DNA from 3 places in the Robertmurraya mangrovi genome. Region 3 is predicted to be linked to each of the others. Evidence: a T-box and tRNA genes for the amino acid it is inferred to sense, from the RefSeq annotation. Region 3 holds a T-box; the other regions hold tRNA genes.
What was found. A T-box is a leader RNA that pairs with one kind of tRNA and senses whether it is charged. The one in region 3 lies ahead of trpS (tryptophan--tRNA ligase), so its partner is inferred to be a tRNA-Trp.
Positions count from the first base shown of each region.

Region 1: it encodes a tRNA-Trp, which carries the amino acid that the T-box ahead of trpS (tryptophan--tRNA ligase) is inferred to sense. The anticodon was not compared.
Region 2: it encodes a tRNA-Trp, which carries the amino acid that the T-box ahead of trpS (tryptophan--tRNA ligase) is inferred to sense. The anticodon was not compared.

Region 1 covers NZ_JAXOFX010000029.1:24,271-35,661, reverse strand. Annotated here, with positions in the region: partial or broken rRNA gene SM124_RS23420 (23S ribosomal RNA) at 1-94, shown strand, start outside; rRNA gene rrf (5S ribosomal RNA) at 149-265, shown strand; tRNA gene SM124_RS23410 (tRNA-Glu) at 293-367, shown strand; tRNA gene SM124_RS23405 (tRNA-Val) at 460-535, shown strand; tRNA gene SM124_RS23400 (tRNA-Thr) at 626-701, shown strand; tRNA gene SM124_RS23395 (tRNA-Lys) at 722-794, shown strand; tRNA gene SM124_RS23390 (tRNA-Leu) at 832-913, shown strand; tRNA gene SM124_RS23385 (tRNA-Gly) at 950-1,024, shown strand; tRNA gene SM124_RS23380 (tRNA-Leu) at 1,033-1,118, shown strand; tRNA gene SM124_RS23375 (tRNA-Arg) at 1,180-1,256, shown strand; tRNA gene SM124_RS23370 (tRNA-Pro) at 1,289-1,365, shown strand; tRNA gene SM124_RS23365 (tRNA-Ala) at 1,381-1,453, shown strand; tRNA gene SM124_RS23360 (tRNA-Met) at 1,538-1,614, shown strand; tRNA gene SM124_RS23355 (tRNA-Ile) at 1,664-1,740, shown strand; tRNA gene SM124_RS23350 (tRNA-Ser) at 1,754-1,846, shown strand; tRNA gene SM124_RS23345 (tRNA-Met) at 2,027-2,100, shown strand; tRNA gene SM124_RS23340 (tRNA-Asp) at 2,111-2,186, shown strand; tRNA gene SM124_RS23335 (tRNA-Tyr) at 2,227-2,310, shown strand; tRNA gene SM124_RS23330 (tRNA-Trp) at 2,321-2,394, shown strand; tRNA gene SM124_RS23325 (tRNA-His) at 2,407-2,482, shown strand; tRNA gene SM124_RS23320 (tRNA-Gln) at 2,496-2,570, shown strand; tRNA gene SM124_RS23315 (tRNA-Gly) at 2,592-2,665, shown strand; tRNA gene SM124_RS23310 (tRNA-Ile) at 2,670-2,746, shown strand; tRNA gene SM124_RS23305 (tRNA-Asn) at 2,947-3,021, shown strand; tRNA gene SM124_RS23300 (tRNA-Arg) at 3,031-3,104, shown strand; gene SM124_RS23295 (universal stress protein) at 3,272-3,691, shown strand; gene SM124_RS23290 (sigma-70 family RNA polymerase sigma factor) at 3,827-4,348, shown strand; gene SM124_RS23285 (DUF4179 domain-containing protein) at 4,345-5,361, shown strand; gene SM124_RS23280 (dicarboxylate/amino acid:cation symporter) at 5,580-6,770, opposite strand; gene SM124_RS23275 (D-alanine--D-alanine ligase) at 7,240-8,316, shown strand; gene SM124_RS23270 (UDP-N-acetylmuramoyl-tripeptide--D-alanyl-D-alanine ligase) at 8,399-9,778, shown strand; gene SM124_RS23265 (hypothetical protein) at 9,993-10,256, opposite strand; gene SM124_RS23260 (RNA polymerase sigma factor) at 10,234-10,785, opposite strand; gene SM124_RS23255 (group-specific protein) at 10,775-11,143, opposite strand; gene SM124_RS23250 (PP2C family protein-serine/threonine phosphatase) at 11,243-11,391, opposite strand, start outside.
Region 2 covers NZ_JAXOFX010000001.1:230-6,284, reverse strand. Annotated here, with positions in the region: gene SM124_RS00145 (hypothetical protein) at 264-392, shown strand; gene SM124_RS00140 (YceI family protein) at 648-1,178, shown strand; gene SM124_RS00135 (cyclic di-GMP-binding domain-containing protein, MshE-related) at 1,277-2,206, opposite strand; gene SM124_RS00130 (response regulator) at 2,199-2,594, opposite strand; tRNA gene SM124_RS00125 (tRNA-Asn) at 3,119-3,193, opposite strand; tRNA gene SM124_RS00120 (tRNA-Ile) at 3,227-3,300, opposite strand; tRNA gene SM124_RS00115 (tRNA-Gly) at 3,304-3,377, opposite strand; tRNA gene SM124_RS00110 (tRNA-Cys) at 3,387-3,460, opposite strand; tRNA gene SM124_RS00105 (tRNA-Gln) at 3,467-3,538, opposite strand; tRNA gene SM124_RS00100 (tRNA-His) at 3,562-3,637, opposite strand; tRNA gene SM124_RS00095 (tRNA-Trp) at 3,650-3,723, opposite strand; tRNA gene SM124_RS00090 (tRNA-Tyr) at 3,735-3,818, opposite strand; tRNA gene SM124_RS00085 (tRNA-Phe) at 3,830-3,902, opposite strand; tRNA gene SM124_RS00080 (tRNA-Asp) at 4,097-4,172, opposite strand; tRNA gene SM124_RS00075 (tRNA-Met) at 4,183-4,256, opposite strand; tRNA gene SM124_RS00070 (tRNA-Ser) at 4,441-4,533, opposite strand; tRNA gene SM124_RS00065 (tRNA-Met) at 4,550-4,626, opposite strand; tRNA gene SM124_RS00060 (tRNA-Ala) at 4,681-4,753, opposite strand; tRNA gene SM124_RS00055 (tRNA-Pro) at 4,764-4,840, opposite strand; tRNA gene SM124_RS00050 (tRNA-Arg) at 4,870-4,946, opposite strand; tRNA gene SM124_RS00045 (tRNA-Leu) at 5,001-5,086, opposite strand; tRNA gene SM124_RS00040 (tRNA-Gly) at 5,094-5,168, opposite strand; tRNA gene SM124_RS00035 (tRNA-Leu) at 5,211-5,295, opposite strand; tRNA gene SM124_RS00030 (tRNA-Lys) at 5,402-5,477, opposite strand; tRNA gene SM124_RS00025 (tRNA-Thr) at 5,487-5,562, opposite strand; tRNA gene SM124_RS00020 (tRNA-Val) at 5,606-5,681, opposite strand; tRNA gene SM124_RS00015 (tRNA-Glu) at 5,726-5,800, opposite strand; rRNA gene rrf (5S ribosomal RNA) at 5,884-6,000, opposite strand.
Region 3 covers NZ_JAXOFX010000001.1:209,787-221,177, forward strand. Annotated here, with positions in the region: gene opp4C (oligopeptide ABC transporter permease) at 1-893, shown strand, start outside; gene SM124_RS01145 (YuzI family membrane protein) at 1,054-1,266, shown strand; gene SM124_RS01150 (YjbA family protein) at 1,361-2,107, shown strand; gene trpS (tryptophan--tRNA ligase) at 2,148-3,140, opposite strand; T-box leader at 3,346-3,581, opposite strand; gene SM124_RS01160 (hypothetical protein) at 3,664-4,023, opposite strand; gene SM124_RS01165 (peptide ABC transporter substrate-binding protein) at 4,285-5,973, shown strand; gene opp3b (oligopeptide ABC transporter permease) at 6,121-7,050, shown strand; gene opp3C (oligopeptide ABC transporter permease) at 7,050-8,078, shown strand; gene SM124_RS01180 (ABC transporter ATP-binding protein) at 8,092-9,126, shown strand; gene oppF (ABC transporter ATP-binding protein) at 9,148-10,089, shown strand; gene SM124_RS01190 (hypothetical protein) at 10,412-10,597, opposite strand; gene SM124_RS01195 (GNAT family N-acetyltransferase) at 10,869-11,391, shown strand, end outside.

The DNA of each region.
Region 1 (11,391 bases), on a different contig from region 3:
AGATCCCTGAAAGATGATCAGGTAGATAGGTCAGAGGTGGAAGCACGGTGACGTGTGGAGCTGACTGATACTAATCGATCGAGGACTTAACCATAACTTTAATGATGATTGTCAGTTATCTAGTTTTGAAGGAATAATCCTTCAATAGTCTGGTGGCGATGGCGAGAAGGTCACACCCGTTCCCATACCGAACACGGAAGTTAAGCTTCTCAGCGCCGATGGTAGTTAGGGGCTGTCCCCTTGTGAGAGTAGGACGTCGCCAGGCTAACCCGTTTTGGGTTATTCATACAGTGGCCCATTGGTCAAGCGGTTAAGACACCGCCCTTTCACGGCGGTAACACGGGTTCGAATCCCGTATGGGTCACCAAGTTTTTTTTACGAAGCGATAGCGGAGTAAAAAGAAACATCCTTAATTTTTCTCTCAAGAAGCGATAGTGTAGTAAAAGAAATTTCATATTTGGAGGATTAGCTCAGCTGGGAGAGCACCTGCCTTACAAGCAGGGGGTCGGCGGTTCGATCCCGTCATCCTCCACCAATACTTTTTTACGAAACGAAGTGTAGTAAAAAGAGTTTTCCTTAATATTTTACGAAACGAAGTGTAGTAAAAAGTTACTATATTAATGTTGCCGGTGTAGCTCAGTTGGTAGAGCAACTGACTTGTAATCAGTAGGTCGTGGGTTCGACTCCTATCGCCGGCACCATTTTATTTTTGTCTTAAAATGAGCCATTAGCTCAGTTGGTAGAGCATCTGACTTTTAATCAGAGGGTCGGAGGTTCGAGTCCTCCATGGCTCACTTTTCTTAAGTAAAAAAGCTTTTCTTTAATTATATTGCGGGTGTGGCGGAATTGGCAGACGCACTAGACTTAGGATCTAGCGCCGCAAGGCGTGGGGGTTCGACTCCCTTCACCCGCATTTATATTTATAAAAGTATTATGGAAGATATATATTGCGGAAGTAGTTCAGTGGTAGAACACCACCTTGCCAAGGTGGGGGTCGCGGGTTCGAATCCCGTCTTCCGCTCCAGAAGATATGCCGGGGTGGCGGAACTGGCAGACGCACAGGACTTAAAATCCTGCGGTAGGTGACTACCGTACCGGTTCGATTCCGGTCCTCGGCACTTAACTTTTTTGCAAAAGCAAAAGAAGTTTCCAACAAACTATAAGATAAAAGATTAATAAGCGCCCGTAGCTCAATTGGATAGAGCGTCTGACTACGGATCAGAAGGTTATGGGTTCGACTCCTTTCGGGCGCGCCATTAATTATCAAGCAGTTGCAACTTGATACAAACGGGGAGTAGCTCAGCTTGGTAGAGCACTTGGTTTGGGACCAAGGGGTCGCAGGTTCGAATCCTGTCTTCCCGACCATGATTATATTAATATGGGGCCTTAGCTCAGCTGGGAGAGCGCCTGCCTTGCACGCAGGAGGTCAGCGGTTCGATCCCGCTAGGCTCCACTTAGATTTTTTTTCGTAACGTAGTGGTGAAAAGAATCTCCATTCAACTCATTTCGTAGTAGAATGAATCACACTTAAAATTTTGGCGGTGTAGCTCAGCTGGCTAGAGCGTACGGTTCATACCCGTGAGGTCGTGGGTTCGACTCCCTCCGCCGCTACCAATTAATCTTTAAATGGTGTAAGTAGCATTGAGTTAAGATCTCTTAGAAAGGACCTTTAGCTCAGCTGGTTAGAGCAGACGGCTCATAACCGTCCGGTCGTAGGTTCGAGTCCTACAAGGTCCACCATTTGTTTAACATCGGAGGTATACCCAAGTCCGGCTGAAGGGATCGGTCTTGAAAACCGACAGGCGGGTCAAACCGCGCGGGGGTTCGAATCCCTCTACCTCCTCCATTTTCTAAAAGAATAGGTTATTATTATCGCGGGGTGGAGCACGGTCGAATATGCTTCTTCGAATACTCTACAGCGCACTGATTGAGCCACTTCTTGAGATTCTTTCCGAAATCGGGGCGGTTTATCGGAATAGGTAATGCTTAATAAAGAGCATGTGCAATATGATATAAATATTATTATCGCGGGGTGGAGCAGTCCGGTAGCTCGTCGGGCTCATAACCCGAAGGTCGCAGGTTCAAATCCTGTCCCCGCAATCATCCATCTGGTCCCGTGGTGTAGCGGTTAACATGCCTGCCTGTCACGCAGGAGATCGCGGGTTCGATTCCCGTCGGGACCGCCATTATAATCATATATATATTATTTACCCTAATGGATAACTCGGAGGGGTAGCGAAGTGGCTAAACGCGGCGGACTGTAAATCCGCTCCTTAGGGTTCGGCGGTTCGAATCCGTCCCCCTCCACCATTTTTAATTTAGGGGTATAGTTTAAAGGTAGAACGAAGGTCTCCAAAACCTTTGGTGTGGGTTCGATTCCTACTACCCCTGCCAAGGAAAACTATGGCGATTGTGGCGAAGTGGTTAACGCATCGGATTGTGGTTCCGACATTCGTGGGTTCGATTCCCATCAGTCGCCCCATTTATCATTTTTTTGGGCTATAGCCAAGCGGTAAGGCATCGCACTTTGACTGCGACATGCGTTGGTTCGAATCCAGCTAGCCCAGCCATTTTATTTTTATAAATCCATTGCGGGTGTAGTTTAATGGTAAAACCTCAGCCTTCCAAGCTGATGTCGTGAGTTCGATTCTCATCACCCGCTCCAATTGGGGCCTATAGCTCAGCTGGTTAGAGCGCACGCCTGATAAGCGTGAGGTCGATGGTTCGAGTCCATTTAGGCCCACCATTAATTAGTTGTATAATTACTAATTAATCGAGTATAATATATTTACATTAACTATTCCGCAGTAGCTCAGTGGTAGAGCAACGAGCAATTCATCATTGAATTTGCTACGAGTTGTACCCATCGAGACACTTCTTGCTTTACTTTCTGAGATGGGGACATTCGGCAAAGTAAGATAGATACAGGAAGCTAATACTAACTATTCCGCAGTAGCTCAGTGGTAGAGCATTCGGCTGTTAACCGAACGGTCGTAGGTTCGAGTCCTACCTGCGGAGCCATACATATTTGCGCCTTTAGCTCAGCTGGATAGAGCAACGGCCTTCTAAGCCGTGTGTCAGAGGTTCGAATCCTCTAAGGCGCGTAAAAACCAACTCATAACGAGTTGGTTTTTTTTATATAATGAGGTTTGGTGTCTAGTTCAGAGGAAATTCAACATCTGTTCTACAAAGTATAATGGTAACTTTTATAAAAACTTTTTTCCTCACTTAATGAAGATTACTTTATAATAGATTTAACAGGGGTGAGGATATGTTTAATAAAATTTTACTTGCGGCAGATGGCTCTGCTCATTCTATTCGTAGTTTTGAAAAATCATTGCATTTATTAGAAGATAACCCAAATGGAGAGATGACTGTTATCTATGTTATTGACGGTCAAAGATCAAAAGAAGATATCCTTCATCATTATGACCAAACCGTTGTGGAAGAAAAACGCAAGAAAAGATTAGCACCCATAGAAGAGAAGCTTCAGGAAAAAAATATTACATATAAAATAGAGATTTTACACGGAGAACCGGGCCCAACGATTGTTAATTATGCTAATTCCAATCATTTTGATCTCGTTGTTATCGGGAGCCGAGGGTTAAATAAATTTCAAGAAATGGTTTTAGGAAGTGTGAGTCATAAAGTGGCAAAGAGAGTAAAGGCACCGGTGATGATTGTAAAATAAGGCTCCTTTTTCTCTAAACACGGCGACTGTAATGGGTCGTCTTTTTTGTGTTTTTAAAAATTTTTAAAAAAAAGTGAACCGTATGTAGAAATCTTTTATCTAATTAGTAGTTAGTTAGAGAAGGGAGTATTCAGCTTGTTTGATTTATTGGATGTGACAAGTGCTCGTAAAGGGAATAAAGAAGCTTTTATTCGAATCATAGAAGCAAGTGAGAGCACAATGTATCGAATAGCGAAATCGATAGTAAAGTCCGATGAAGACTGTGCGGATGCCATTCAGGAAACGATTCTAAAGGCATACACCTCCATCGAATCATTAAAGGAACCAAAATTTTTCAAGACCTGGTTAATAAGAATCTTAATTAATGTATGCAATCAGATACTACGTTCAAAACAGAAAGTGATTCCTTTAGAGGGATGGAAGGAACCAGTTACACAAACAGGTTCCTACGATGAAATAGAGGTGAACGAGGTCGTAAACTCCCTTAATGAAGAAACTCGAATGTTGGTTATTCTTTATTATTTTGAAGATTTGAGTGTAAAGCAAATTGCACAGACTTTAGAAATTCCGGAAGGGACAGTTAAATCAAGATTGAGCCGAGCAAGGAATGAATTGTCTAGATTATTTCAATATGAAGGGAAGAAGCTGTTACCATGAGTAATCAAAATCTGGATCTAGAAATAAAAAAACATTTGAAGGGTAAAAAGCTTGTAATTCCTGATGTAGTTAAAGATCGAGTGACTGAGACATTACATTCTTTACCTGAAAGAAAGAGTAGATCTATATTTTACAAGAGAAAGAAATTAGCATCTATTGCAACGGCATCTATAGTTGCAGTAGCCATAGGTATTGGTACAACGTCAACAAGCTTAGCGGATACAATTAAGCAGATTCCCGTCTTTGAATCAGTCTTTCAATTAATAGGGGAAGAAAGTTTAAATAAAGCCCGTGAGAAAGGGATGGTGTCAACAATAGGAGAAAGCGCAGTTGATGAAGGAATTAAGGTTACTGTAACTGAGGTCCTCCATGATGGGACGATGATATCGATTGGATATTTATTAGAATCTGAGGAAAAATTAGATAGCCTTTTGAACCCCAAAATGAACTTTCAAATGGACGGAAAACCCTTAGGGACATATGGGGTAGGTGGAAGTAGTACAAAAATTAGTGAAAACAAACTTGCAGGTGTTTTTCATTTAAATATAGAAGGGTCACTAAAAGATCATTTTCAGCTAGATATGGGGATTGAAAAACTTGGAGATATAAATGGTGATTGGCATTTTACTTTTCCAGTAACAAAAAGTGATAAGGATAGTAAATCTATCATGCCAATGGCTACAAAAAACTATGGTGGGACTTCTGTTATTTTAGAAAAACTAACTTTTTCTGTTAGTTCGACCGAAGTACTAGTGAAAATAGTGGAATCAAAACAAAATAAGTTACATTATACTAATTTTGAGTTAATTGATGATAAGGGTCAAATGTTAGGGATGATTTCTAGCTCTGGAAAGATCAACAAAGATAAACTAGGCCAAAGATATAAATTAGTTTTTTCTCCATCTTCTGAAATTCCAAAATCAATTATATTAAGACCAACAGAGCTAAACCATGAGAGGTTAGATGTGAGCAAGATTAAAGGTTTAGAGGTAGAGGTTGAAATTGGATCCTGATTTGTAGACAAGAGGGAATAAAACGACTCATATCTTTTACACAATTGTACGGACTTATCCCCTGATTTGTCGAAAAAACGATATTTTGAAAAATTCGATGATAAAAAGGTTAAAATCGATGATATATTGCTCCTTTCCGAAGATATACCCAATCAAATTGATGATATCCAGTTATGCAAACAAAAAAGAGCTTATATTTTAAGCTCTTTTTTGCATAATTAACTCGCTTTTACCGCTGATTTATTAGAAATAGTATCATTTCCGCTCATTTTATCAGCTAAAACAGTGATTGCACCGTCCCCTGTTACATTACATGCTGTTCCAAAGCTATCTTGTGCTAGGTATAAAGCAATCATTAGAGAGAGCATCATAGAGTCAAAACCTAGCATCGTTTCTAACAAACCGAGTGCAGCCATGACCGCGCCACCTGGTACACCTGGTGCAGCAATCATTGTAATTCCTAGCATTAAAATAAAAGGAAGAATCGTCATAAAGCCAACTGTTTGACCTTGCAGGACCATGACAGCTATAGCACAACTCACTAGAGTAATAGTACTTCCAGATAAGTGTATAGTAGCTAGAAGTGGAATCGAGAAATCTGCTACTTTTTCACGTGCCCCTAATTTTTTCGCATGTTTTAGTGTTACTGGAATAGTTGAAGCAGAAGACTGTGTTCCTAATGCCGTAAAGTATGCCGGTAACATTTCTTTTATTAGTTTTAAAGGGTTTCTTTTTGAAACAGCTCCTGCTGCGCTGTATTGGAATAATAAATATATAAGATGAAGAGCAACAATCATAACAAAGACTTTTGCAAATACGGCCATAATATCGCCCACTTGGCCAGCATGTGTCATGTTAGCAAAAATACCGAAAATATGAATAGGTAATAAAGGAATGATAATAGCATTAATTAATTTTTCAATGATACTGCGGAAATCATTCATCACATTTTGTAATGCATCACTTTTTAATGCGGCTAGTCCAAGTCCAATCGTAAAAGCTAATAAGAGAGCAGTCATAACACCCATAACAGGGGGCATGTCCACCTTAAAGAAAGGAGCTAATAGAGATTCTTCTGGATTCTCAAATTCTTTGAAACTTTGATTCTTTAATAAAGTTGGATAAAGGAAGCTAGCTGAGAAAAAGGCTACCAGCCCAGCAATTACAGTGGACACGTAAGCGATACTAGTTGTAATTCCAAGTAGCTTACCTGCTCCTCTGCCCATCGTTCCAATTCCAGGCGCAATAAATCCGATAATGATTAGAGGGATGGCAAAACCTAAGAAATTACCAAACAGCCCGTTAAAAGTAGCAAATAATTTAATGATCCAATCTGGAGACACGGAACCGATAACGATACCTGCTCCAATGGCTAAAATAATTCTGGGAAGCAAACTAAACTTTTTCATGATGTCCTCCTAAAAAATACAATTGTTTTCTTAAGGTGGATTATACACTCTTTTTGTTGAAATGTTAAGATGGAAATTATTATTCTATTAAAATAATAATATTCAATATATTTTGACAATAAAGGGATCGCATATAAAAATAATTAAAAATAGAATAATATTTTAGTGGGTTTCCCTCTAATCTTTAAGTTTTTGTTTTGTAAGGATTGAAGCAAGCAGTATAATACATACATATAAGTAAAGAGAAGTGTTCTGTATCTTAGCGAGGCAACAAGTTAAAAGTTTTGAAATATTTTCAAGTATAATCTAATCTTGTATCACTCCTATCTAAATTTAATAAGTGATAAAATAATAAAGGCACAAAGCTAAATTGGAGTACATACATGAGAAGCGACATTCAAGATTCTATATTTTTCAATTTTACGATTTCTCATGTAAAAAGCGGTTATTTGAATATGGAGGTACTTAAATGAAAACAAAAATTGGTTTATTATACGGCGGGAAATCGGCTGAACATAAAGTTTCGATGCAAACGGCATTAGCTGTTATTAAGGCGTTAGACCATAGCAAATTTGAGGTTCATCCTATCTATATTACAAAAGAAGGTCAATGGGTGAAGGGTCCTTTACTAACAGGACCAGTTGAAACCGTAAAGGAACTAGAATTCAGCCAAGGAGAAGCGCTATCTCCAACGGCATTAGCACCAACATTGTTCCAAGCAAGTGAACAAAAGGGTCCTTTTGATGTTATTTTTCCATTATTACATGGTCCGAATGGTGAAGATGGCACAGTACAGGGATTATTAGAGCTATTGAACCTTCCATATGTGGGTAACGGAGTATTATCTTCTTCAGCTGGAATGGATAAAGTGATAATGAAAAATATCTTTGCTCAAGCAGGACTCCCGCAAGTTCATTATGTTTCTTTTATTAGAGGCAATTGGGAAACTTCCCCGGAGCAAGCGTATGCTCATGTTGAAACCGAGCTGGGCTATCCATGTTTCGTTAAACCTGCAAACCTTGGATCTAGTGTAGGAATTAGTAAATGTTCAAATCGAGCTGAATTGGCGGCTGCATTTGAAGAGGCGTTCCAGTTTGATCGTAAAATTATTGTTGAAGAAGGCGTTGTAGCCCGTGAAATTGAACTAGGTGTATTAGGAAATGACTATCCAGAATGTTCAGTAGCTGGAGAAATTGTTCCAAAGGTTGAATTTTACGATTATAAGGCAAAATATGAAGATGGAAATACAGCATTAATTATTCCTGCAGAAATTACAGAGGAAGAGTACAAAACATTAAGGGAAATGTCTATTAAAGCTTTCCAAGCACTTGATTGCTCAGGTTTAGTTAGAGCAGACTTCTTTGTTACGAAAGAAGGGAAAATATATATCAATGAAGTAAATACTATGCCAGGATTCACACCTTTCAGCATGTTTCCTTTATTATGGAAACATACGGGTGTAGAGTATCCTCAATTAATCGAGCGTTTAGTAGAGCTTGGAATTGACAGACACACTCAAAAACAAAAGATAAAACATACTTTTTAAGATGCCAAAGGCTGACAATGTATGGGGTCAGACCCTTACTTTGTCGGCCTATTTTAATATAAATAAAGAAGGAGGGAATACATTGATTAAAAAAAGTCTTTTTCAAATAGCGAAGATGATTACAGTTGAAAATGATTTAAATATACATGGATCGGTTAGTATCAAAGGGATTTCCATTGATTCAAGAAAAATTGAAGAAGGTAATCTGTTTGTTCCTTTCAAAGGAGAGCATTCAGATGGGCACAAGTTTGTAGAAGAGGCCATTGAAAAAGGTGCTGCTGCAGCATTTTGGCAACAGGATGTTCCTAACCCCCCACTGCATCTACCGATTATTATGGTTAAAGATACCCTAATTGCTCTTCAAGAGTTAGCTAGGAGTTACCGTAACGAATTAGATGTAAAAGTAGTTGGAATAACAGGAAGTAACGGGAAAACGACAACGAAAGACATGACAGCTAGTTTGTTGTCTGTTCAATATAAGGTTCAAAAAACAGAAGGTAACTACAACAACCATATTGGGCTTCCATTAACCGTGCTTTCCTTAGAAGAGGATACAGAAATAGCCGTATTAGAAATGGGGATGAGTGCGAAGGGGGAAATTGAGTTTCTCACTAAATTAGCTCGTCCAAATGTGGTAATGATAACAAATATAGGTGAATCACACCTTCAAGATTTAGGTTCTAGAGAAGGGATAGCTGAAGCCAAGTTAGAAATTATCCAAGGCTTACAAGAAGATGGCCTTATCGTTTTTCATGGGGATGAACCACTATTAACAAACACTTTAAGTACGTATAAAGGTAATGCAACGTTAAAGACATTTGGTCGCTTAGAATCGAACGATCTTTTTCCAAAAGAGATCACCCAACATGATAACGGAAGTGAGTTTAAAACAAGCCTCAGTGATTTAACGTTTCATTTGCCAGTACTAGGAATACATAATATATTAAATGCGCTAGCAGCTATGTTAACGGCGAATCATTTTGCCATTCCTTTTGAAAAAATGAATCATGCTTTTTCATCCTTAAAGTTAACTAACATGCGTATGGAGTTAGTAGAGGGATATAAAGGGGAAAAAGTGATTAATGACGCATATAACGCAAGTCCGACTTCTATGAAAGCAGCAATTGAATTAGTATCCAACTTACCAGGATATGAGAACAAAATTTTAGTCCTTGGAGATATGCTTGAACTAGGTTCTGAAGAAAAAGCCTACCATGTCGAGATAGGAAAAACGTTAGATAGCGATAAGGTTCAATATGTTTTTACTTTTGGAAAACTAGGAGAATCCATTGCTGAAGGGGCACGTTTCGTTATGCCTGAGGACAGAGTGAAATCTTATTTAGAAAAAGAAAAGCTCATTGAAGACTTAAGAGAAGTGACAAATGATTGTACTTTGATTTTAGTCAAGGGCTCTCGAGGTATGAAGTTAGAAGAAGTTGTTAGAGCTTTACAGCAGCTTTAAGATGAATGAAGCCATTCAAAATTTTGCATATGGATTTAAATATCCATATGCAAAATTAGTGAATAATTCATTAAAGTTATTGATACAGTTTTGTAGTGTTCCTGTTGACACGAGTATAGAAGGAAAAAATCCCCTTACTTAGAGTGAACCATTCGTTCAGTAAGGGGATTTTTTTATAGATCTCAATTCAGCAAACAACCGTTGGACAATCTGTTTACAAACTAACTCTTAAAATTTGAATTCCCATTAATACCAATCCAATAAGAATAGGAGAGACAGATAATACCACTAGGCTCCCTGATAGATTTACATAACCTTCAAATGGGTTATTAGTTGGAGAGGCTAAATAGCCTATTAATCTTGAAAATCTGTTTTTCTTCATTGGAAAGTCAGGAATGTCAACTTGATAAGAATCTAAATGCATCTTTAGTAAGGGATCAGGCTTTAAGAATTCTTCATTTTGCTTTTTCTTGTCCATGTAGGTCCACCTCCAGAAATTCACGAAGTTTATTGATAGCGTGGTGTAGACGAGATTTAACTGTACCAACTGGAATTCCAACGACTTCTGAAATTTCATTTTGAGTCATTTCGTGATAATAGCTTAAAATAATGATTGCTCGATGAGACTCTGACAATTGGAGTATCGCTTCTCGAATGGTTAACGATTCATCCTGATGAATGGTTTGGGAGTGTCTAGGGATTAAAAAGGGAATCAGTTTTTCCCATTTCTTTCTTCGATTGAGCTTGTTAATCATGAGGTTATAGGCAATTTGAAATAAGTATGTTTTGAGACTTGCTTTGTTTGAATCATACCTATGAACGTTCTCATGTAGTTTTAAAAAAGCATCTTGAACTATGTCTATACAAAATTGCTCATCCTTTGTAAACCGAAATAGGAAAGCATATAAAGAAGGCTTAAACAGGACATAGAGCTGATCAAAGGCTTCTTTATCACCTTCTTGGAATTTTTGGATTAGCTGGCTAACTTTGTTTTCATTAACGGACATCTCCGTATATCTCCTTCACTCCTTTTAACACCAATGACAATCTAGTAATTAAGTAGACGGCCCCAACGATTGTCCAAGATTGACCTTGGTTTGTAAAAAATTGAACATAATTATTTTCAATTGTAAGACCACCAGAGACAAGAAAATTTAGAACTTGAACACAGACAATAGCATAAAAAGCAATCCCCACTGCAATCGTGTCAAAAACATTCCATCTTAATAGTATTTTTGATTTTTTGAAATTGATCTTTCCTTTTTCTCTTACAATGTATTTTCTGTCCATTGGAATAACAAAAGCTAAAATCATCGTTATTAAAATCACTTGTACTATCAGTGAAATATAGAAGCCTTTATCCATTTAAAATCCCTCACTTTTGTTTATGTTTATCTCTTATACAACTGAGAGATTAAAATGGTTCAAACATTTTTTTAAAAAAATATAGGAAAATACAACTCACTATTTTAGTGTGATATAAATGGCACAAATGTCATCGTTGATAGGTGCGACTTTTTTTCTTTCTAATAAGAGCTTTTGTAGGATTAAATTTTCTGCCAGGTTGTCATATTTGATAAACAAGTCTTTAACATCCTCCGTACGGTTATCTT
Region 2 (6,055 bases), 210 kb from region 3:
CACAATATTTGCTATTAAGAATATACTTATATTAAAATGTGATAAAAGAAATAGTAAATATTTCACAGGTAAGACATAATAGAAAAAATTAAATATTTTATAAAACTTTTTTTATAATACCCCCAAATAGTGAATTTAAACTCCGAAGTATATAGTACAAGAACATCAAGACAATCATAAATGTTTAGGCAGTTATAAAACAGAACAGAGTTATATAAAAGTATGAGCATTTAAACTTGACGATTTTTTAAGGAGGTTCAGGTATGCGTTTAGTGAAAACAGATATTGATGAATTATTGGAAGCTACCAGTGAACTAGCTGAGGACGATTGTAGTTATAGGCTCAAAATTATTGAAATTGACAAATTACTTGAAACTACACAAGACTGGTAAATATAGACTAAATTAAATATTAATATATTTGAAAGCTAAGCACCTGGTCTTAGCTTTTTTATTTTTACTTTCTACTTCTCCCCAATACCTTCCTACTCCGACAAGTGATTCCACATTAATGTTTAGATAGTCCTACTACCGGCACGAAAGAACCTTTAAAAACATACTTGACGAAAAGTTAGTTTCATTTTATAATTTATCTTGAAATCAATTATCTCGAATTAAAGATAAATTATAAAAAGGTGGATGAAACTAATGAGTAAAACTAATTGGACAGTAGATAACGCACATAGCAGTGTTGATTTTTCAATCAAACATATGATGATTGCTAACGTAAAAGGTACATTTAAAAACTTTGATGCTCAAGTTGAGGCTGATCCTTCTGATCTAACATCTGCATCTATTCAGTTTAATATTGATATTGCAAGCATCGATACACGTAACGAAGACCGTGACAACCACCTTCGTTCAGCAGACTTCTTTGATGTAGAGAATCACCCTACCATGACATTCAAATCAACTGAAATTGTAAAAACAGATGATGATGAGTATAATGTGACTGGTGAACTAACTCTTCACGGTGTAACTAAGCAAGAAACATTCTCTGTTACTTATGAAGGTTCAGGCAAAGACCCATGGGGAAATGAAAAAGTAGGTTTTAGTGTAGCTGGAAAGCTTAATAGAAGCGATTATGGACTTACATGGAACTCTGCTTTAGAAACTGGTGGAGTACTAGTTGGAGATAAAGTAAAAATTGACCTACAAATTCAAGCATTAAAAGCATAAAGGGATTATTAGATTATTACTACTAGTAAATTCTATAGATACATTTAGTAAAAGAGTCAGCCCTTTTGTTGGGCTGACTCTTTTAGTTAAAAAAACGATTATTTAACTACCTCGGCTTCTTCTGTAGAACTAATTTGAATAAGTTCTGGATTTTCAGAAAGAATGATGTTGAACGACCCTTTTGACAAATGAACGGTAAATATATTTCCTTGCTGTATTCCATCTACAAAAGTATTTTGGCTAAAGTTCTGCGGTTTCATATTTAGCTCGATATCTTTATTAGACATATTAACTAAGAAAATACCGTTATGTAAGTTTAAAAATTCACTTACTGATGCTGCAGCTAATTCATTTACTTCAGTCAATTCTTCTTCTGCATAAATGGAAGCAATTTTTAGGAAAATCTCTGTATTAGAAGATATTGCTGTAAACAATGGAGTTTGACCAGTAATCTCTTGATGAACAAAGCATTCCTTGTTAACTTCTTGCTCTGAATTGTAAGCCTCAAGGTAAACCTGGTCATCAATAAACCTGATTAAATTTTTCATAAATAAGGATAAATAATCTCTATAAAGTTCTTTTAAGGAAGTTGTCTCAATATGAACTAAATTTTCTACTAGAACTTCAATATCCCCATTTTTGATTGCTTCAAATTTATCATCAGAAAGGCTATTTTCATTCTTATATTCGTTTAAAGCTAGTGAGAATTGTTCAATAGTCATATACTCTCGATCCACTAAAGCTTGAGCTAATAATAAATGATTTTGTTTTTGAGCAGTAAGCATACCCTCTAACTGGTCATTCGTCAAGAAACCTAATTCGATTGCTATTTCACCAAATCTTTTATCCATCTGTGTTTGTTTAAGATGAGTTTCTTCTACTTGTAATGGAGTCATATAACCTTCATCTACAGCAAGTACACCCAACTTAACATGAACAGATTTTTGTAATTCAAGTGCATCTTTTAGCTGTTCACTAGTTATATACCCACGGTTCAATAGATAATGGCCGAAGTATTGACTAAACATTTAAACTTCCCTCCTTTTCTTCAAGCAGTATTCTTTCAATTAAGTTAGTAACTGCCTCTAATGTAATTGGCTTTTGTATAAAATCATAGGCACCCTTCTCTAATGCCTTTTTTAGATGTTCCTTAGTACCTGCAGAAGATGCCATTACCACCTTAATTTCTTGGTTTGAAGCTTTAATTTCTTCTAATGCTTCAATTCCGTCCTTATCAGGCATTACAATATCCATGAAGATTAAATCAGGTGAATGTTTTATAGCCATTTCAACAGCAACCGTACCGTTCTCTGCCTCAATAATATCACTACACTTACATTTTTCTAATGTACTTCTTAGTTTTTTTCGAATTAATGCGGAGTCGTCACATATTAATACTCTCAAATTGTTTTCCATCTCTGTCATCTCCCTAAGCAATTTCTCTCCATCACAAATCTAGTTCTACGTACCTGTTCATATCTCCTTCAATAATTCAAAAAAACTATTACTTTATGACTAATTATTGAACATGGGCATATTTCAAGTTTAAAAGTTAACTTTCTAAAATGAGTCACATATTTAGAATAACTAAGCGGAATCTATACGTTCTCGCTTAGCAAATAAATATGAATATCTAAACTAGTTTAAGGAAATATTTTTATTAGTATATATAAGGAGAATAAACATGAGGTTAGTTGGAATTTGTTATAAATGTAATGGGAGTGGATATTTAAAAAAATACTTCTTCTATAAGAAAGAATGCTCGACTTGTACAGGCTCTGGAAGATATATTCAATCAATTCAGGAGTATCGCAACAGTTAGTTACTGATTGATGCAGATTTTATCCTAGATAACTTGTTAAGTTTGAATTCCTTTAAAGTAGAGGTTAGAAAAAGCACAAAAAAAGCTAGGTATAGAACCTAGCTTTAGAATTTATGTATGGCTCCGCAGGTAGGACTCGAACCTACGACCGTTCGGTTAACAGCCGAATGCTCTACCACTGAGCTACTGCGGAATAGTTAGTATTAATCTCACTAATTGTATATGATGGGCCTAAATGGACTCGAACCATCGACCTCACGCTTATCAGGCGTGCGCTCTAACCAGCTGAGCTATAGGCCCATATGGAGCGGGTGATGAGAATCGAACTCACGACATCAGCTTGGAAGGCTGAGGTTTTACCATTAAACTACACCCGCATTATTTTTTGGAGGCGGCACCCGGATTTGAACCGGGGATAGAGGTGTTGCAGACCTATGCCTTACCACTTGGCTATGCCGCCATATAACTGGGCTAGCTGGATTCGAACCAACGCATGTCGCAGTCAAAGTGCGATGCCTTACCGCTTGGCTATAGCCCAAAGATTATTCAGTAAAACTTTTATGGGGCGACTGATGGGAATCGAACCCACGAATGTCGGAACCACAATCCGATGCGTTAACCACTTCGCCACAACCGCCATAATTCACTCTGGCAGGGGTAGTAGGAATCGAACCCACACCAAAGGTTTTGGAGACCTTCGTTCTACCTTTAAACTATACCCCTAAATAAGAAAATGGTGGAGGGGGACGGATTCGAACCGCCGAACCCTAAGGAGCGGATTTACAGTCCGCCGCGTTTAGCCACTTCGCTACCCCTCCAAAATAAAAGGTGGCTCAGGACGGAATCGAACCGCCGACACAAGGATTTTCAGTCCTTTGCTCTACCAACTGAGCTACTGAGCCGTTTTTTGAAATACTATTCAATATGTTTTGCTTCGTCCTTCGTCCCGATTTACGAGGATGGAAAGACAAAGATGTAATTCAAATCGGTACGCTGGATGTTTTTTCAAGAAGTATATTCATCGTGCTCTACCAACTGAGCTACTGAGCCGTATATTTCATATTAATTTCTCAAATTAAACGAGTATTATATAGTATGGCGGTCCCGACGGGAATCGAACCCGCGATCTCCTGCGTGACAGGCAGGCATGTTAACCGCTACACCACGGGACCAGATGGATTATTGCGGGGACAGGATTTGAACCTGCGACCTTCGGGTTATGAGCCCGACGAGCTACCAGACTGCTCCACCCCGCGATAATAGTATTTGTTTTAGATTGCAGATGCTCTTTGTTAAGCATTTTCTATTCCGATAAACCGCCTCGATTTCAGAAAGCATCTCAAGAAGTGGCTCAATCGGTGCGCTGTAGAGTAATCGAATAAGCATATTCGACCGTGCTCCACCCCGCGATAATAGTATTATAGATATTCTTTTTAAAAATGGAGGAGGTAGAGGGATTCGAACCCCCGCGCGGTTTGACCCGCCTGTCGGTTTTCAAGACCGATCCCTTCAGCCGGACTTGGGTATACCTCCAATAAAGTTTAAATTATGGTAGCGGCGGAGGGAGTCGAACCCACGACCTCACGGGTATGAACCGTACGCTCTAGCCAGCTGAGCTACACCGCCAAATTATTATGGTAGATTCTTTTCACTCCACTACGTTCCGTGAAAAAATCTAAGTGGAGCCTAGCGGGATCGAACCGCTGACCTCCTGCGTGCAAGGCAGGCGCTCTCCCAGCTGAGCTAAGGCCCCATAAAATTGATGGTCGGGAAGACAGGATTCGAACCTGCGACCCCTTGGTCCCAAACCAAGTGCTCTACCAAGCTGAGCTACTCCCCGATATCTAGTTGTTAACTACTTAAATATAGTGGCGCGCCCGAAAGGAGTCGAACCCATAACCTTCTGATCCGTAGTCAGACGCTCTATCCAATTGAGCTACGGGCGCAAATTAAGTACTAGTGTATATACTAACTACTTTTGCTTCTGCAAAAAAGTTAAATGCCGAGGACCGGAATCGAACCGGTACGGTAGTCACCTACCGCAGGATTTTAAGTCCTGTGCGTCTGCCAGTTCCGCCACCCCGGCATATTTTTGGAGCGGAAGACGGGATTCGAACCCGCGACCCCCACCTTGGCAAGGTGGTGTTCTACCACTGAACTACTTCCGCGTTACATTATTTTTGGTAAAGTGTTTACTAGAAAGAAAAATATGGTGCGGGTGAAGGGAGTCGAACCCCCACGCCTTGCGGCGCTAGATCCTAAGTCTAGTGCGTCTGCCAATTCCGCCACACCCGCAATGTAATTTAAGGAAACTTCTTTTGCTTACGCAAAAACATAATAAGGAAATCTCTTTTGCTTACGCAAAAATTAAGGAAACTTCTTTTGCCATCGCAAAAAAGTTTGGTGAGCCATGGAGGACTCGAACCTCCGACCCTCTGATTAAAAGTCAGATGCTCTACCGACTGAGCTAATGGCTCATACTATTATGGTGCCGGCGATAGGAGTCGAACCCACGACCTACTGATTACAAGTCAGTTGCTCTACCAACTGAGCTACACCGGCACGATATATTTTTTTTTTGCTTCACTACGTAACGTGAAAAAAATGGTGGAGGATGACGGGATCGAACCGCCGACCCCCTGCTTGTAAGGCAGGTGCTCTCCCAGCTGAGCTAATCCTCCATAAAAAAAGTTGCTTTTACTCCACTACGTTCCGTAAAAAAAATTGGTGACCCATACGGGATTCGAACCCGTGTTACCGCCGTGAAAGGGCGGTGTCTTAACCGCTTGACCAATGGGCCTAGATTAATTACCTCTAAGAGGAACTATATTAGGATAGCATTTTCTTTAATTACAGTCAACACTTTTTTAAAAGAAAATGTTCGCCTGGCGACGTCCTACTCTCACAAGGGGACAGCCCCTAACTACCATCGGCGCTGAGAAGCTTAACTTCCGTGTTCGGTATGGGAACGGGTGTGACCTTCTCGCTATCGCCACCAGACTATGTAATTTAGAAGGATTGATCTTTTCACTATCGTGAAAAATCATAGTTATGC
Region 3 (11,391 bases):
CAAAGGCTGTTGTGGAACCACCACAACCTGTAAAAAGCCAATCACCCTGGGCTCTCGCCCGCCGAAAGTTTTTTAGAAATAAAGTGGCTATGATTAGTCTCCTTTTTCTCATTACTGTTACAGCATTATCAGTATTAGCCGAGCCTCTAACAATGCCAGTAGAGCAAACAGCTAAAATTAATTTAACTCAAATGAGTAAAGAACCATCAGCTGAACATTTCTTTGGAACGGACAAGTCAGGAAGAGACGTTTTTGCAAGGGTATTACATGGTGGTCAAACTTCTTTAATGTTAGCATTTACTATTACCATTTCAGTTATAACAATTGGAACAATTGTTGGTGCAACCGCTGGATTCTTTGGTGGTTGGGTTGATAACGCATTAATGAGATTTACTGACTTTATGATGAACTTCCCGTTCTTACTTTTCGTTATCGTTTTAAAATCGATTTTCTTAGAGTCAAGTACAGGGACATTAATCTTCGTCATAAGTGTTCTGAGTTGGACAGGTACTGCCCGTCTAGTTCGTAGTAAAGTAATGGCTGAGAAAGAAAATGAGTATGTTTTAAGTGCTATTTCAATTGGATGTTCTCCAGCGAAAACAATATTTAAGCACTTATTACCGAATGTAATGTCAACAATTATTGTACAAGCAACAATTACACTTGCTGCGATGATCGTTGCTGAAACGGGTCTTAGTTTCTTAGGCTTTGGAGTTCCAATTAACATCCCAACTTGGGGTAACATGCTTCAGGATGCTAGAAGCCCAGACGTTCTAACAAGCAAATGGTGGATTTGGATGCCGCCTGCAACAGTCTTAACATTAACAATTCTTTCAATAAACTTCATTGGTGAAGGATTAAAGGATGCCTTTAACCCTAAATCAAACAGATAAAATCTACCATTCCAAAATGGTAGATTTTTTTTCGCATTTTTGGGATTAATCATTCTTTTGATAAACATATTTTAGTTAACCATTCATATATATGATAAAAATGGACAAGTTTAGAGGTGATTGTTTTGGGATATCAAATATTAAACATAGGTAAAAAACAATGATCTTTAGGCTATTTATTTTGATTATTGGGTTTGGAATCGCTGTTTCTGGTGGTATTAGTACCATTGCATATTTAAATTTACTTACTACTGGACATGGTTTAATGGAATATTTAAGTTTTATTACTCATAGAGCGGAATGCTATTTATTGCCAATTGGAATAGTAGTAATAACGATAAGTATCTATTTTCCTAAAAGGAAAGAAATATAAATCAATTTTGGAATAGAGTATCAATTTAGGAATAATTTTACGGTTGACTGCCCATACTGTTTGACAAACAGATACTGAAGTGAGGGGTTAAATCATGTTGTATCTTCATGATGTTTGGGTAAATTGGTTTGAAGGCGAAGAGAACGGCTATAATGTTTGTCATTTTCATGAGTGGAGAAAAGACGATGGTGTGGAGCTACTTGATCAAGTTCCTCTATTAAAGGTGGACTCAACTTTATTTAATTACATAGAAAACGATTTATCGGAACTTCCACAACAATTACTTGATGATGTATTTCAAAAAGCGTATTTAAGAAAAAATCATGAAAGAATTCAAATGGAATACTGTTTTGTTGTTACTGACGGAACGGAAATAATAGCAGTAGATACGATAGGATATAATATACCTATAAGAAAAAGTAGATTAATACCGAGACAAGAACAATTAGTATTTGAAATGGTAGAGAATCATGATATAACCTATTATCATTTCAATTTCCATACTTCGGATAAAGAACACCATATCCTTTCACCGGAACCTGAATTAATGAATGGGTTAACTAGAAAGGAAAGACAACTAAAGCAGTTATTGTTTATGGCATTGGACCAATTACATTCATCTGAAAATGTAGCTGAAGTAAGATATTGGTTTACGGAATGGAGCCCTGATCAATATCCTAGTATTCAGCACTTAGATTTTGAAGAAGCATGGGAACAGCTTTTTGAACAGACTAAATATGGTTGGACAAGCAAACATGCCAACTTTTGTGAAAATATTATAAAAGGTCAGCCATTTTTTGAAAGATTATGGGAAATGGAACATGGCCCTAAAGTAAATTAAAATGGAAAAAAGGAGCAGATTTCTGCTCCTTTTTTTGGTATTACTTCCTCTTCTTACGTCCTAACCCCATAGCATTTTCCATTTTTTTAACCATTTTACTAGCAACTAAATTTGCCTTATAAGCACCTTGGTCAAGAATGTCATCAAGCTCAGTAGATTCCATTAATTGATAATATTTTTCCTGTATGGGTGAAAAAGTGGAGATAACCACTTGAGCCAAATCACCTTTAAAGTCCCCGTATCCTTTGCCTTCGTATTCTTTTTCAATATCAGAAATTGGTCTTCCAGAAAGAATTGAGTAAATAGATAAAAGATTTGAAACACCTGGTTTATTTTCTTTGTCAAATTTAACGACACCTTCAGAATCTGTTACAGCACTTTTAATCTTTTTTTCAATAACTTTTGGATCATCTAAAAGGGATAAGAATCCTTTCTGGTTAACATCAGACTTACTCATTTTCTTCAAAGGATCTTGAAGAGACATAATACGTGCTCCTACCTTTGGAATTCTAACATCTGGTATGGTAAAGATTTCATTATACTTTTTATTAAATCTTTCTGCTATATCTCGAGTAAGCTCTAGGTGCTGTTTTTGATCTTCTCCAACAGGAACAATATCCGTGCTATATAATAATATATCTCCTGCCATTAGCGGTGGATACGTTAATAATCCAGCTGGAATAGCCTCTTTACCTGAAGATTTATCTTTAAATTGAGTCATTCGTTCCAGCTCACCAATATATGAAACGCATTGTAACATCCAACCTGCCTGTGCATGAGCAGGTACCTCTGACTGAATAAATAGAGTTACTTTCTCTGGATCAATACCTACGGCAATATACATAGCCGCTAAACTTCTGATGTTCTTTCTTAGTTGTTGCGGATCTTGTGGGAGTGTAATCGCATGCTGATCAACGATACAAAAATAGCAGTTATACTCATTTTGTAAATCAACAAATTGTTTCATGGCTCCAATGTAATTTCCTAGTGTAATTGTTCCACTTGGCTGTATACCGGAAAAAATAGTTTGCATATAAATCCTCCTATTATGTAGGTTACCTTGTAAAAGTATAACCGTTATTTGCAATAAATTTACGTCATATAAAGTGTAGTAAACCCAATTAGGTAATGAAAAAATAACTTTTGTACTGAGTGAATATTTACATCCAATTTGGAAAAATATAACCATACACCATGATTTTACCCAAAGAAAAAAGACCATTCGTATCCTACTTAATAGTAGGGACGAATGGTCCGCGTTGCCACCCTAATTACTCATACTTGAGTCACTTATACCATGATAAATAAACATGGTTCCTTTAACGCAGGTAAACGTCTGTTACTAATGATCAAAATGGATGTTCATAACAGAAGCTCAAAAGTCCATTCCATCTATTTGGATGTTTGTTTTCACCAACCACAAACTCTCTATAAATCCAGAAATAAATGTACTACTCTTTATCATTGCTTAATATTACAATTTAAACTTATTATAATTTAAAACTTTTCTGATATCAAGTACCTATACTTGAACTACCCTGAAAAAACAATACATTTTATAAATAATAGATAAACAGTGCTGCACACATAATAGCTAAATTTATCATTGCTACTATAAATAAAGGAGAGTAGTTAAATGAAACCACCTGAGATAAGGGTCTCATTTCTTCAATCGAACTTCTAGATTCTCCTTTTCCAGCAAAAACTAATCGAAAGGATTTTGTTACATTATCAAAGAATCCTGATCCCATTGAAAAAAAGATAAGGGAAGTAAAAAGAAATAGACTCGATATGTAAAATGAAATGTTTATATAGTGCAATAAACTCAAGTATCGATAAACAATTAAAGATAACAATATGATGACTGCTTGTGATAAAAAGAAGGTATAACTAATGACTTTTGTGTTTTTTGACATAGGTTTAATCTCCTGAAAGTTATTTCCAAATAATGTTTGCTATTTAAATATATGGAATAATATTATTTAAAATTATTTCAAAAAATTAAATAATTTTCATGAATCCTTATTTTATCAGAGTTTTATCCTTATTTTAACCCAAAAAAATTATCTTATTTAAAAATATTTATCAAAATTATGTACAAACTATGATTTATATGTATAATAATTTGTGTACTAAGTTTTCAGAAAACAAAAATAACATCTTAGGGAGGCTTATCGATGAAAAAGTCAAAATTTTCATTGCTTTTAGTTCTTTCTCTAGTTCTAAGCATGTTCTTAGCAGCATGTTCAGGCGGACAGAAAGAGGAAGATACAGGTACTGGTACTGATAAAGGTACAGATGCTGCTGGTGAACTAGCAGATAAACAAGAAATTACAGTTCTAGAGTCTGCAGAGATTCCATCATTAGATCCTTCATTAGTTGAAGATGCTGTTGGTATTACTATTTTAAATAATATCAACGAAGGTCTATATCGAATTGATCAAAACCAAGAACCGGTTCCTGCTCTTGCTGATGGTGAGCCAGAAGTAAGTGAAGACGGATTAGTTTACAAAATTAAATTACGTGACGCACAATGGTCAAATGGTGACAAAATCACAGCTCAAGATTTCGTATACTCATGGCAACGTGCAATTAACCCAGAAACAGGATCTTCTTATGGTCCGTACATGATGATGGGGAAAATCAAAAATGCTACAGAGATTTATGAAGGTAAAGCAGAACTAAGTGACTTAGGTATTAAAGCGTTAAGCGATAATGAGTTAGAAATCACTTTAGTAAAACCTAAAACATATTTCAAAAGCTTAATGGCATTCCCAACTTTCTTCCCATTAAACCAAAAGTTTGTTGAGGAAAAAGGTGATAAGTTTGCTTCAAGCTCTGAAAACTTATTATACACTGGTCCATTTTCGTTAGCTGATTGGACAGGTACTGAAGATGTTGAGTGGACATTATTAAAGAATGATACTTATTGGGATAAAGATACAGTTACTTTAACAAAGATTAATTACAATGTATTAAAAGATGCAGTTGCTGCAGCTAACGCTATTGATGCTGGAGAAGCGGATATTTCAACAAAACTTTCATTACCAGAAGTAATTTCTTTATATGAAGGTGACCCAAGATTAGTAAGATGGTTAGAGCCTACAATTTTCTGGTTAAAATTCAACCAAGAAACAGAAGCTTTAAAAAATGTTAACATTCGTAAAGCTTTATCAATGGCGTTTGATAAAGATGCTCTAGTAAACGATGTTTTACAAAACGGTTCTTTAGCTGCTAACTATGCAGTTCCTACTGAATTCGTTAAACACCCTGATACAGACGAAGATTTCCGTGCAAAATATGGTGATTTCAATAAGTTCAACCCTGAAGAAGCTAAAAAGTTCTGGGAAACTGGTTTAAAAGAGATTGGAAAAGATTCTCTTGAGTTCACTTACGTAAGTGGTGACTCTGAATCAGCTAAGAAAATCGATGCTTTCATGAAAAATCAATTAGAAACAAACTTACCTGGATTAAAAGTTAATATTAAATCTGTTCCATTTGCTACTCGTTTAGAGCTTGAAGATAAACAAGAGTATGATCTTTTACACAGTGGTTGGGGTCCAGACTACCACGATGCGATTTCTTTCTCTAACCTTTGGTTAACTGGTGGAGGAAACAACAAAATGTCTTACTCTAACAAAGAGTATGATGCTTTAATCGAAGCTGCTGAAGGTGATTTAGCGAATGATCCTGGTAAGCGTTTCGAGGCATTCCAAGATGCAGAGAAAATTCTTTTTGAAGATGCTGCAATTGCACCTATTTTCCAACGTGCAGCAAATAAATTAGTTAACGAGAAGGTTGAAGGATTCACTTATCATTTAAATGGTCCTGACTACTCATTCAAGTGGACTAAGTTACAAAAATAATTACCAATGATTTAAAATGAGATATCACTTATAATCTTCATAGGAGAGAGTATATTCGCGTAGATATACTCTCTCTTTCCCTTTTCGAAAATTGTCGAAAGATGAAGAATATTCTTTATGTTTTATAATAAATTAGGAGGTGCACTTATGGTTAAATATATAGGTCAACGTATTTTTTATATGTTTATTACCTTATTCATTATTGCATCGGTAACGTTCTTCTTAATGAAATTAATCCCTGGTTCACCATATGCCAATGCGGCAAAACTACAACCTGAGCAAGTAGAAATAATGAACGAAAAATATGGATTAAATAAGACGGTACCTGAGCAATATGTTATCTATATATCAAACCTAGTAAAAGGTGACTTAGGTACATCTTTTCAGTTCGGTAACCAACCTGTAACAGATCTATTAGCAGCTCGAATTGGTCCATCAGCACAATTAGGTTTTCAAGCTATGCTGTTTGGTAGTTTAATTGGAATCCTACTAGGTATTGTTGCTGCATTAAAACAAAATACATGGGTGGATTATGGGTCAACTTTTATTGCGGTAATCGGTAAATCAATCCCATCCTTCGTATTTGCTGGATTGCTTCAATATTATGTAGGGGTTAAATTAGGCTGGTTCCCAGTAGCCTTCTGGAAAGGACCTGAATATACAGTTTTACCTACAATCGCTTTATCTATGTTCCCAATTGCGATTGCTGCTCGTTTTATGCGAACCGAAATGATTGACGTTTTAGGTTCTGATTATATTACACTTGCAAAAGCAAAGGGTGCCAATTTCTTTGAAATCGCATTTAAACATGCCTTACGTAATGCTTTAATTCCTGTTATTACGGTATTAGGTCCTTTAGCAGTTGGACTAATGACAGGTTCTCTAGTAATTGAAAAGATTTTTGGTATTCCTGGACTTGGGGAGCAATTTGTTAAGTCTATAAACGTGAATGACTATTCAGTTATTATGGGAACTACTTTATTATTCTCGTTCCTATTTATCTTTATTATCTTAGTCGTTGATATTCTTTACGGAATTATTGATCCAAGAATACGTCTAGCGGGAGGGAAAAAGTAATGGCTAACATTAATGAAAAAATTTCAAAAGACCAATTTGAACCCGCTAAATTCGACGCTTCAAAAAGTGAACAAATATCTAAACCCAGCTTGAACTTTTGGCAAGACTCCTGGATGCGTGTTAAAAAGAACAAAGGTGCTATTATCAGTTTAGTATTGATCGCAATCATTGCTATTTTTGCACTAATTGGCCCTTCACTTAGTAATTTTGAATATGACAAGCAAAACACTAGTCATGCAAACTTACCACCACGTATTCCTGCACTAGAAAATGTAGAATGGTTACCTTTTGATGGTACTAGAACGTTAAAAAACGGTAATGTAGTAAATGTGTACGAGCAGAAGAAAATTGAGGAGTACTATTGGTTTGGAACGGACGGTTTAGGTCGTGACCTATTCTCTCGTGTGTGGAAAGGTACTCAAATTTCATTATATATTGCTTTCTTAGCAGCATTCATTGATATGGTGATTGGTGTTGCTTACGGTTCTATCTCTGGTTATTTTGGTGGTAGATTGGATAATATTATGCAACGTATTATCGAAGTTCTATCAGGTATTCCAAATCTAGTAATTGTTATTCTAATGATTCTAGTTTTAAAGCCTGGGATTATCTCTATCACAATCGCTTTAACGATAACAGGTTGGGTAAGTATGGCTCGTGTTGTTCGTGCCCAAGTATTAAAAATGAAAAATCAAGAATTCGTTTTAGCATCTAGAACTCTTGGTGCTAGCCATGCAAAAATTATTTTTAAACATTTGATTCCTAACTTAGCTGGTGTCATTATTATTAACACGATGTTCACTATTCCTAATGCCATCTTCTTTGAGGCATTCTTAAGCTTTATCGGTCTTGGTTTACAAGAGCCATTTGCTTCATTAGGAACATTAATTGATGATGGGTTTAGATCTATGCGTGCATTTCCGCACTTAATGTTTATTCCTGCGATTGTAATGAGTGTGATTATGATTGCGTTTAACTTAGTTGCTGACGGTTTACGTGACGCTTTAGACCCTAAAATGAGAGATTAAGGCGGTGAATTAAATGGAAAAAATTCTAGAAGTTAAAGACCTTAATATATCTTTCCATACCTTTGCTGGTGAAGTAAAGGCAATACGTGGTGTTAACTTTCAACTTAACAAAGGTGAAACGTTAGCCATCGTAGGTGAATCTGGTTCTGGTAAGTCAGTAACTAGTAAGAGTATTATGAGACTTTTACCTGAAAGTAATTCTGAAATTAAAAACGGTGAGATTCTTTTTGAAGGAAAGGATTTAACCAAATTATCCGATAAAGAGATGCAAAAGATTCGTGGTAAAGATATTTCGATGATTTTCCAGGATCCGATGACATCTTTAAATCCAACCATGACAGTTGGAAAACAAATCATGGAACCAATTATTAAGCACCAAAACATGGATAAGTCTTCTGCAAAAGAAAGAGCCATTGAATTACTTCGTTTAGTTGGTATTCCAAAGCCAGAAGAGCGTTTTAAACAGTATCCACACCAATTTTCAGGTGGTATGAGACAAAGGGTTGTTATTGCAATTGCTCTTGCATGTAATCCTAAAATATTGATTGCAGATGAGCCAACAACTGCACTTGACGTTACGATTCAAGCTCAAATTTTAGAACTTATGAAAGCTCTTCAGAAGAAAATTGATACATCGATCATTTTCATTACTCATGATCTTGGTGTTGTTGCTAATGTTGCTGATCGTGTTGCTGTCATGTATGGTGGTAGAATTGTGGAAATCGGTACGGTTGACGAAATCTTTTACAACCCTAAACATCCATATACATGGGGACTAATCAGTTCTATGCCAGATTTAGATACAGCTGAAGATGAATTATATGCTATTCCAGGTTCACCTCCAGACTTACTAAATCCACCTAAAGGTGATGCATTTGCACCGCGTAATCAATTTGCGATGAAGATTGATTTAGAAAAAGAGCCTCCTATGTTTAAAGTATCAGATACTCACTATGCTGCAACTTGGTTACTACATCCGGATGCACCAAAAGTAGAGCCACCAGCTGCCGTTCTTAAGAGAATGCAACAGTATCCTGGAGTTAAATAGATAAAAGGAGGTAAGAATTCAATGAAAACTAGAAAAAAACTGCTAGAAATTAAAAATCTTAAACAACATTTTAACGTTGGTAAACCAAACGAAGTTAAAGCAGTTGATGGTTTAACTTTCGATATTTATGAAGGTGAAACACTTGGTCTAGTTGGTGAATCTGGTTGTGGTAAATCAACTACTGGTAGAACCATTATCCGCTTGTACGATGCAACAGATGGCGAAATCATATTTGACGGCGAAAATATTCAAGGGAAAAAATCAAAAGCTGATTTAAAGAAATTTAATCGTAAAATGCAAATGATTTTCCAAGACCCTTATGCTTCATTAAACCCTAGAATGAAGGTTGCTGACGTAATTGCTGAAGGAATCGACATTCATGGTTTAGCTAAAACTAAAGAAGATCGAATGAATAGAGTAGTTGAGCTTTTAGAAACGGTAGGACTAAACAAAGAGCATGCGAATCGTTACCCACATGAATTCTCTGGTGGACAAAGACAGCGTATAGGGATTGCTCGTGCACTAGCTGTAGAACCAGATTTCATTATTGCGGACGAGCCTATCTCTGCTCTTGACGTTTCAATTCAAGCTCAAGTAGTAAACTTAATGAAAAAACTACAGCGTGAAAAAGGTTTAACATATTTATTTATCGCCCATGACCTGTCAATGGTGAAGTATATAAGTGATAGAATTGGAGTTATGTATTTCGGAAAGCTAGTGGAGCTAGCACCAGCTGAAGAATTATACAAAAACCCAATGCACCCTTATACACAGTCACTATTGTCAGCTATTCCATTACCAGATCCTATCTCAGAACGTACTCGTAAACGTAAAACTTATGATCCAGCCATGCACAACTATGCTGGGGGTGAAGCGGTTGACTTTAGAGAAGTCGCTCCTGATCACTTTGTTTTATGTTCTGAAAAGGAATTTGAACAATATAAAAAACAATACAACAAATAATAAAAACGATCTCAGTTTCGAGATCGTTTTTTCTTTGAAACAGGAAAAGAAAAACGTTAAAAATAGAAAGAGATTCTTTAGAAAAAACGATATAGTATGTACTTTTTATCGCGGCGTTGACTTTAACACTTTTGTACGTTAACGCACTTTGCTTTCATCTAATATCATACAATAATTTATAGTAAAATACTATTGTAAATTTTAAAATTATTAGATAATTTACAATGAAATTACATGAATTATATAAACATCAATAAAAAAAGCTATCTGAAGTCGATAGCTTTTAAATCACTTAATTTTCATAAGTATTGAGTTGGTAAGGTTATTTCTTTTTCCCACCAACGCTTTTCCAACCTGTTTGGAATCTTGCGGATTGGTCTACGAATTCAGTTTTACGTTTACCTCCGAAAAGTCTTTCTCCGATTCCGTTAGTAATAACACCAATTAATGCAGTAATTCCAATAACAAGTATAGCGACTATTGTTAGATCCGTTATGTAACCAACCATGATAAACCCCCATCTTTCTTTTTCACAGTTGAACTTTTCTGTGATCAAATTTAAAAATTATTCTATCTTTATTGTAAAAGACTTTCGGTTGTATTAAAAGGGGGAATTCTACAAATACTTCGGTTAGTGTAGAAATTTTAAGTTTTTTAAGATTAAGACAAAGTATAAAAGGGAAGATAATAATTAGACAAAATGCTAAGTTTATCGGTTTAAATATACTAATAGGCGTTTTCATGTTAGAAAGGTGCCTTTTAATAAGGAGTTTAGATTCATGCATTGGTATGAAAAATTAAACAAATATTTCCCCATTGAAGAAATGAAGTCTAGAGAACATATGGAAACTTTACTTAGAGAAAGAGGGGACATCTACCACAAAGATGAGGGTCCACTTCATGTTCTTATGTATGTAGAACTTGATTACTTTGTTTTTATTGATTATTTATTCGTTTCCAAAGATGCTCGTGGTCAGGGGCTTGGTCATAAATTAATGGAAAAACTGAAAAAGAAGGGGAAACCTATTATTCTTGAAGTTGAGCCAATTAATTACGAAGATACGGATACAGAAAAAAGACTGCGGTTTTATAAGCGTGAAGGATTTGAGCATGCTAAATCCATTGGATACGAAAGAAGATCTTTAGCAACAAATGAAATTAATGCAATGGAGATACTATATTGGGCTCCTAATAATGAAAGCGAAGAAATGATTTACGATGCGATGAAAAAAACGTATGAAATGATTCATACGTATAAGGACAAACAGATTTATGGACAGTCCTATCAACCGGTTGAAGAGG